Regions from separate parts of the Pantoea sp. X-Soil-YNGN-775 genome, predicted to be linked through region 1. Evidence: predicted binding sites of a transcription regulator. Region 1 holds the regulator's gene; each other region holds the start of a gene.
What was found. Region 1 encodes Fur, which represses iron uptake genes when iron is present. Its sites were predicted from a motif close to ATAATAATGAGAACNACTATCAA; they were not measured.
Positions count from the first base shown of each region.

Region 1 (2,204 bases):
GCCTATGTGATCCGTGCTGAGCGGGTGGCAAAAGATGAAGCGGGCAACATCACCTGCATCTACTGCACCAGCGATGTGGATACCCTGAGTAAAGATCCTGCTGATGGCCGCAAGGTCAAAGGCGTGATCCATTGGGTGTCGGCAGACCACGCGCAGCCAGCCGAGTTCCGCCTGTATGATCGCCTGTTCAGCGTGCCAAATCCGGGCGCAGCCGACGATTTCCTGTCGGTGATCAATCCAGAATCGCTGACTATCAAACAGGGCTTTGTTGAGCCAGGTCTGCGTGACGTGGAAGCAACCACGCCGTACCAGTTTGAGCGTGAAGGTTACTTCTGCGCTGACAGCGTCTATTCGAAGCCGTCACAGCTGGTGTTTAACCGCACCGTTGGCCTACGCGATACCTGGACTAAAGCTGGCGAATAATCGTTGGTGCTGACCTGATAAAATGGCAAAAGGGCGAGGTATCGCCCTTTTTTATTGTCCTGATTTTTGCCATCACCGAGGTTTGTGCTGTCGCCATTTTGGAGTGGTTGTTACGAAATTGTGAGAGAAATCTGAGTTTAAAAAAATTAATCAATTACCAGATGTGAATTATCCGCTTTCAGGTAGGCTATGCCGTCTCAGACATAGCTCAGCGAGTGATATAAGGAAAAAAAATGACCGTTCTCGCCCAGGAAGCCAAACACAGTGTCGTCGTTTTACATCAGCTTATTGAACGTATTTTCAATCAACCCGCCGGGTCTGATGATAGTTTTGAGCTGATGATGTCCTATTTTCATCCTGAATTTCGCATGGTTACCCCGCGCGGAACTCAACTGAACCTGAATGAAGTCGAAGATCTTTTCCGTCAGCTGCAGGGCCAGCGGGAAGGGATGCGCATCGCCACCTGCGAGCACATGGTCATTTCCCATCAGGAGAAAGAGGTCACCGTGCAGTACCGTGAGATGCAGATGCTGAACGGCAATAATCAGAGCCGCATCGCCCTGGCGATTCTGGATTACAGCACCTCGATTCCGCGCTGGCGTTACCTGCAGGAAACCCTGGTTGCCTGACTGACGGCGGAAAAAGAATAAAAAAAAACCGGTGAATTCACCGGTTTTTTTATTTCAGCCTGCGTCAGACTTACTGATCGTGCAGCGTCTCATCTTCACGGCAGTCGCCCAGCGCGCAGTGACCATACAGATAGAGGCTGTGGTTGGTCAGCTTGATGCCGTGGCGGGTAGCGATTTCACGCTGACGGGTTTCAATCGACTCGTCGCTGAACTCAATCACTTTACCGCAGTCCAGACAGATCAGGTGATCGTGGTGATGCTGCTGAGTCAGCTCAAACACCGATTTGCCGCCTTCGAAATTGTGACGGGTCACAATACCGGCATCATCAAACTGGTTCAGCACGCGGTAAACCGTGGCCAGACCAATTTCTTCGCCGATGTCGATCAGGCGTTTGTACAGATCTTCCGCGCTGACGTGATGGCACTCAGGTTCCTGAAGCACTTCCAGAATTTTCAGTCTGGGCAGCGTGACTTTCAGGCCAGCCTTCTTTAATGCGGTATTGTTGTCAGTCATGCGGATTTTGTCCTGTTACTTATATTCACTTTTGTGGCGCTTGGCCTTGAATGTCGATCTTTGCCCATTCTCATTTGCGTCTCATTATAGAACTGATGCAGTGAAATGAAAACCGAGGGGAGTGCCTAAATCACCATGGGCTGTAAGGGATACGTCACCGAGCCGGGGAGGATTTCTGCAGGAGTCTGTTAACATTTCGCTTAGTCCTATCTGCTGCCAGAGAAAATAAGCGGAAGATCGATGCGGGTATTCTACAGATTAAACGAAGAAAGTTAAAAAAATGTGGCTATTATTTCTATAGGAATTTCCGTTGCCTCAATGTGAGCTGGCGCTCACATTGAGTCGGCTACCTTCAGGCTTCGAGGATCTCTTTGAGCTGCAGTTCATCAAAAATCTGCTTAACCCATTGCTCAACGCGCGCATTAGTCAGTTCTGGCTGGCGATCTTCGTCAATCGCCAGGCCGAGGAAGTGGGTATCGTCAGCCAGGCCTTTTGATGCTTCGAAGTGATAACCTTCGGTTGGCCAGTGGCCGACGATCACTGCGCCGTGCGGCTCAATGATGTCGCGGATGGTGCCCATCGCGTCACAGAAGTACTCGGCATAATCTTCCTGATCGCCACAGCCAAACAGGGCAACC
Region 1 is NZ_AP035945.1:1,174,468-1,176,671, forward strand. It holds gene glnS (glutamine--tRNA ligase) at 1-423, shown strand, start outside; gene AC6I8I_RS05470 (hypothetical protein) at 657-1,052, shown strand; gene fur (ferric iron uptake transcriptional regulator) at 1,123-1,566, opposite strand; gene fldA (flavodoxin FldA) at 1,919-2,204, opposite strand, start outside.

Region 2 (2,204 bases), 1.2 Mb from region 1:
CCAGCGCTTTCTGACTGTTGTTTTTGATCAGGAACTGAGTTTTACCGGCCTTAACGGTTAAGGTCATCGGTTCACACTGCTTGTCGTTAACGCTGACGGTCACCTGAGGCACCGCCGCGGCAGCGGAGGCGGAGATCGCCAGCAAAGGAACCAGCAGTGCCTTGCGGCGGAAACGCATTGTCATGTTTCTTTCCCTATCACGTTGTTGAGCGCGGCAGGCGCGCCCGATAAATGGCTTAGCGCACAGTGGCCGACGCGGTGGGACGCGCGGGCATAAAAAACAGAATCAGAGCGGGGACCAGATAGAGGCCCCAGACCACCACCTCGCTGACGCTGGGGGCTTCCTGATAGCCGAGCACCCCTTCCAGCAGCGTACCGAACAGCGAATGGGTCGATAAGGTGTTGCTGAGATCAAACGCCACATCCTGAAAGCGATTCCACAGTCCTGCTTCATGGAAAGCCCGAATTGCTCCGGCCGCCAGGCCCGCCGCAACAAACAGAATGAAAATGCTGGTCCAGCGGAAAAAATGGGCCATGTTAAGGCGAATGCCGCCCCAGTAAAGCAGCATGCCCAGCACCACGGCGGTCGCCAGCCCCAGCACCGCGCCAATCGGCGGCGCATAGCCAACGTCCTGGGTAAAAGCCGCCAGCAGGAAAAACACTGACTCCAGCCCTTCGCGCGCCACCGCCAGAAACACCATGACTACCAGTGCCAGCCCGCCGCGCCCTGAGCGCTGCAGCGCCTGGTCTACCGCCTGCTCCAGCTCCACTTTGATATTGCGCGCCACTTTGCGCATCCAGAACACCATTGAGGTGAGGATAACCACCGCCACCAGCGCCACCAGCCCTTCAAACAGTTCCTGCTGTTTCTGCGGAAACTCGCCGGTGGTGGCGTTGATGAACAGCCCCAGCCCGAGGCAAAGCGCCGCAGCGATAACCACCCCGGCCCACATGGCAGGAAACCATTGGGTGCGCTGGGTGCGCTTCAGGTAGCTGGCTATCAGGCTGACAATCAGTGCGGCTTCTAAGCCTTCGCGCAGCATGATGAGAAACGGAACGAACATCGCCAACCTCTTGAATGTTAAGCAGCGTCAATAAAAGTAAAATCAGGTAAAATGTAAACGATACCGATTATCATTATCGCCACGAAAAAAACAAGTTGCCGGATGAGATAATTTCGCATTTGAGTGGTTTATCTTTGTAACAAAAAAAGCCCGCCACGATTAACGGGCGGGCTTTTCTGACGGCAGCCGGATTATTTAGTCTGGAACTCCGCTTCCGCTGCGGCAAAACGCTGTTGCGCTGCGGCTGAAGGTTCACGTCCCAGCAGGCTGAACACCACGATGGCGATACTGGCGAACAAAAAGCCCGGGATGATTTCATACAGACCCAGCCAGCCATACTGCTTCCACACCAGCACGGTTAACGCGCCGATGATCATGCCTGCCAGTGCGCCGTTGCGGTTCATGCGCTTCCAGCACACCCCGAACAGCACCACCGGACCAAACGCTGCCCCGAAGCCCGCCCAGGCGTAGCTTACCAGGCCCAGCACCCGGTTCTCCGGATTAGATGCCAGCGCGATAGCGATTAACGCCACCAGCAGCACCATCAGACGTCCGACCCACACCAGCTCTTTCTGGCTGGCGTTTTTACGCAGCAAACCTTTATACAGATCTTCCGTCAGGGCGCTGGAGCAGACCAGCAGCTGACAGCTCAGGGTCGACATCACCGCCGCCAGAATCGCTGACAGCAGGATACCGGCCACCCACGGGTTAAACAGGATCCGCGCCAGTTCGATAAATACCCGCTCCGCGTTGTCATTGACGCCCGCCGCCAGGGTCGGGTTGTTCTGGAAATAAGCGATACCGAAGAAACCCACGCCGACCGCACCGGCCAGGCAGAGGATCATCCAGGTCATACCGATACGGCGTGCGGTGCGGATTGAGCGGTGGGAGTCGGCCGCCATAAAGCGCGCCAGGATATGCGGCTGGCCAAAGTAGCCCAGTCCCCAGCCCAGCAGTGAAATCACCGCGACAAAGTTCAGACCTTTCAGCATGTCGAGGTTTTCGAGGCTTTTTGCCTCAATCACCGCCAATGAATCGGACCAGCCGCCGACTGCGATAATGACAAACACCGGCGTCAGGATCAGCGCAAAAATCATCAGGCTGGCCTGTACCGTGTCAGTCCAGCTCACCGCAAGGAAA
Region 2 is NZ_AP035945.1:2,357,063-2,359,266, forward strand. It holds gene efeO (iron uptake system protein EfeO) at 1-184, opposite strand, end outside; gene efeU (iron uptake transporter permease EfeU) at 237-1,064, opposite strand; gene putP (sodium/proline symporter PutP) at 1,256-2,204, opposite strand, start outside.
Region 2: efeU (iron uptake transporter permease EfeU) is a predicted target of Fur. The motif match lies at 1,116-1,138, and genes of this name have one in related genera.

Region 3 (2,204 bases), 730 kb from region 1:
ATGTTCTGCTGGAACAGCACCAGCGCCACCAGCACTCCGCTGTAGGCACCGGTATTGAAACCGAGAATATCCGGACTGCCGAGCGGATTGCGCAGCAGCGATTGAAAAATTGCGCCGCTTACGCCGAGCGCGGCACCAATCAGCAGCGCCATCATCACCCGCGGCAGACGCCACTCCAGCACGATCAGCTGGATATTGCGCGCCGCCTCGCCGTTGAACACCTGCCATAGCTGGGCAGCGGTGATCGGCAAAGTGCCGCGCGTCACGCCGAGAAAAGCCAGTGCCAGACACGCCAGCAGCAGCCAGAAGGCATTAATCGTTACGCGTCTCATACCGCACCTCTGCCGATCTTGCGGCGCACCAGCACAATCAGCATCGGCGCGCCGAGAATCGCGGTCACAATCGACACGCGTAGCTCACCCGGCACCAGCACCCGGCCGAGAATATCAGCCGCCAGCAGCAGACAGGGCGTGATGAGAATGGTGCCAGGCAGCATCCAGCGATGATCGTTGCCGAACAGCCAGCGTGCCAGATGCGGCGTCATTAATCCGACAAAGGCAATCGGCCCCACTGCGGCAGTGGCGGCGCCGCTCAGCAGGGCGATCGCCAGCAGCCCAATAAGCTGGGTGCGGGCAACGCGGGTACCGAGCGCGGTTGCCATATCACCGCCCATGCTGAGACTGTTGAGCGAGCGTGCCAGCAGCAGCGCCAGCAGGCTGCCAATCGCCACCGCAGGAAAGGTGGTGCGCAGCATGGCGAAATTACGGATATCCAGCGAACCGCTGTGCCAGAAACGCAGATGATCGTAGATGTCAGGGTTAAGCAGCGATAAGCCAGAGGTTAAGCCCTCTAACACCGCGCCCAGCGCCACCCCGGCCAGCGTCAGACGTACCGGATTAACCCGTCCACCACCGATAGCGCCGGTCAGCGCCACCAGCAACGACGCCAGCAGCGCCCCGCTAAAGGCAAAGCCCAGCCAGTCGGCCGGCGAATCGGCACCGAACAGCGCAATGCCCAGCACCACCGCGAAGCCAGCCCCGGCATTAATACCCAGAATACCGGGATCGGCCAGCGGATTGCGCGTCAGGCTTTGCATCAGCGCGCCCGCCACGCCGAGGCCAACACCCGCCAGCAGCCCGGCCAGGGTGCGCGGCAGTCGGGCGTCACGCACAATAATGCAGTTCGCGCTGGAGCAGTCGGTCAGCAGCGCCTGGCTGACATCATGAAAGGCAATGGATTTGGCACCCAGCATCAGGCTAAGCGCGAGGAGCAGCAACAGCAGCATCCCTGAACCTGCTATTACATGGAATTGACGCATAACGTTTAAACCTTCACGAATTCAATGGCATCGCAGCGGATACCTTTATGATAATGATACTTGTTATCGTTCTTACGCGTTTTTTGTATGTTACCATGACTCGTAAACTCAATGACGAGGAAAATGGGTGCAAAAAGGCGACGTTATGAACAAACCCTCCCACTTTATCGATCTCAGCCTGCTGAAAACCCATCCCGCCTTCCGCGCCGTGTTTATCGCCCGATTTATCTCTATCGTCGCGCTTGGCATGCTGGCTGTCGCGGTACCGGTACAGATTCAACAGCTGACGCAATCCCCGCTGCTGGTCGGACTGGCGGTCACGCTGGCCGGTGCCGGCATGTTTATCGGCCTGCTGACCGGTGGCGTGCTGGCCGATCGCTACGAACGCCGACGCCTGATTTTATTTGCCCGTTCCACCTGCGGCCTCGGTTTTGTCGCGCTGTGTGTCAATGCCCTGCTGCCCGCGCCCTCGGTGATCGCGGTATTTGTGCTGGGCCTGTGGGATGGCTTTTTTGGTGCGATTGGCGTCACCGCACTGCTGGCTGCCACGCCGGCGCTGGTGGGGCGCGAAAATATCATGAAAGCGGGCGCTATCACCATGCTGACGGTCCGCTTTGGCGCTATCCTGTCGCCGGCGATTGCCGGCCTGGTGATCGCCCATGCTGGCGTGGCCTGGAACTACGGTCTGGCGGCGATCGGCACCTTGCTGACGGTGCTCACCCTGCTGCGACTGCCGACGCTTGCGCCGCCACCGCAACCGCGTGAACATCCGCTGACCGCGTTATCCGCCGGGATTGGTTTTCTGTTCGCCAGCCCGATCGTCGGCATGGCCGCGCTGGTTGGCGCGCTGGTCACCTTAGCCAGTGCGGTGCGGGTGCTCTACCCG
Region 3 is NZ_AP035945.1:440,466-442,669, reverse strand. It holds gene fepG (iron-enterobactin ABC transporter permease) at 1-332, opposite strand, end outside; gene fepD (Fe(3+)-siderophore ABC transporter permease) at 329-1,318, opposite strand; gene entS (enterobactin transporter EntS) at 1,464-2,204, shown strand, end outside.
Region 3: fepD (Fe(3+)-siderophore ABC transporter permease) is a predicted target of Fur. The motif match lies at 1,366-1,388, and genes of this name have one in related genera.

Region 4 (2,204 bases), on a different replicon from region 1:
AGATATTTCCCTGACGACTGTAACCGTAGCTGAAATCAATCACCTGTAACGGGGTCAGTTTCCACGACAGCACGCCGTTAATATCTTTGTTGCGCACCCCTTCGCGGCCAGCAGCAGCGGAACCGTTTTGCGACTGGTTTATATCGAACGCATCACTGTCGGTTTTGTTGATGTTGCCGTATAACCGCATGGTCAGCGCGTCACCGGCCAGCGGGCCGCTGAGGTTAAAGTTAGCGCGGCGAGTAGCACCTTCTTTGTCATCTTCCGGCTGATTGGTGAACAGCGACAGCGAACCGTGCCAGTCATTGGTCGGGCGCTTAGTAATAATATTGACCACGCCACCGGCAGCACCAGAGCCGTAGCGGGCAGCCGCCGGACCGCGGATCACTTCGATACGTTCAACCATTTCGGCCGGTACCCAGTTAGAGTCGCCACGGGAATCGCGCTCGCCTCGCCAGCTGTAACGCACTGAATTTCTCGAGGTGGTGGGTACGCCATCAATCAGGATCAGGGTGTTTTCCGGGCCCATGCCGCGAATGTCGATCTGGCGGTTATTCCCGCGTACCCCGTTAGCACTGTTACCGGTCAGGTTAACGCCCGGCATTTTGCGAATGATGTCGGAAAGGTCATTGACCGGCGGACTTTTTTCAATGTCCTGCGCGGTAATCACCGAGACGCCCGGCTGTTGCTTTAACTCCTGTTCAGCAGTGACCAGCATTGTTTGGTCATCAGCCAGCTTTTCTGTTTCAGCCTCGTTAGCTGCAGAGGCGGAGGTGCTCAATATTCCCGCCAGCAGCAGCGCAACGGGGCGCTTCCGGACATGCATAGTTACATTCACTTAGAAAATCTCCCTGAATCGTTAAGGTATGTAAGCAAATGCGTATGATAATGAGAATAATTATCATTGTATATCCGATCTGGATAACTTTACATTCCTTCACGTTAGGCCGTTTAATGTACATTGCGGGGGCTGGTGGGCGGGTGACTGAGCAGAGCAGGTCGTCAGTTCCTGTCGTTCAGCAGGGAAATGCATTTAACATCGTCCCGAAACACAGGCGACGAAAGCTGCCGGCGAACAACAGAAATCGGTGAAAGGGCTGCAACAGACCGCCTCTGCGGCAGACGGGCAGCAAAGCGATCCGGCTGTAAACGCTGGCGGATTCATTCCGTAAGCGCCGCGGAAGTCCTTTTCGCACCGGGTTTTTTAGGTAATATCACGCCCCCGATATTTTCACGATAGTTCACCAGGAACAGGATGGATAATTACAATCAGCTACTGGCTTTCATCTGGGCCTATGAATATGGCAACTTCTCTGCCGCCGCACGGGCTAAAGGATTAACGCCTTCCGCGATGAGTAAACTGATTGGTCGGCTGGAGGCCAGACTGCAGGTCAGGCTGTTCGTTCGTGGGACGCGCGCGTTAAAGCTGACGGAAGAAGGGCATGTCTATCTCAAAAGCGCCCGTGCGGTGGTGGATGCGATGGCCGAAGCTGATTCACTGGCCGAAGAGATGCCTAATCAGATCAGCGGCCAGCTAAAGATACGGACCATGACGACCTTTGCCCGCTACCAGATCCTGCCCTGGCTGCCTGCTTTTATTGCGGCTTATCCCGCGCTGAAAGTGGATATTGAAACCGGGCCGCTTTATCAGGATCAGTTCGACAAAGGTCTGGATCTGGCTATCTATGGTGGCGTGCTGGCCAGCTCGTCACGTATTGCCCGTCGTATCGGCGAAAGTCAGTGGATTACCTGTGCTTCACCGGCATACCTCAGCCGGCACGGCATCCCGTCCCATCCGCGTGAACTGATTGAACATCGCTGTTTTCACTTCAACTTTGAAAGTCACTGGAACCAGTGGGTTTATACTGAAGACGCTCAGAGCCGGATTTTTCCGGTAACGCCGGTGGCTTCACTGTCGCAGGGTGATTTACTGCGCGATCTGGCTATTCAGGGCGAGGGCATTGTCCGGCTGGCTGATTTTCATATCCACCGTGATATCGGGCAGGGAAAATTGGTGCCGCTATTGACCAATTTCCAGTCGCCGATCAGAGAGCCGCTCTATCTGATCTACGCCAAAAGAGAGCATCTCAGCCCACGCATCCGCTGTTTTATCAACTTCATGGAACAGCAACTTGCCCTGCATCCGTGGCACATTGAGACCGTCACCGGTTAACCTTCGCGCTCCTCTTCAAAGCCCACTGTGA
Region 4 is NZ_AP035946.1:376,590-378,793, forward strand. It holds gene AC6I8I_RS21690 (TonB-dependent siderophore receptor) at 1-826, opposite strand, end outside; gene AC6I8I_RS21695 (LysR family transcriptional regulator) at 1,256-2,173, shown strand.
Region 4: AC6I8I_RS21690 (TonB-dependent siderophore receptor) is a predicted target of Fur. The motif match lies at 883-905, and genes of this name have one in related genera.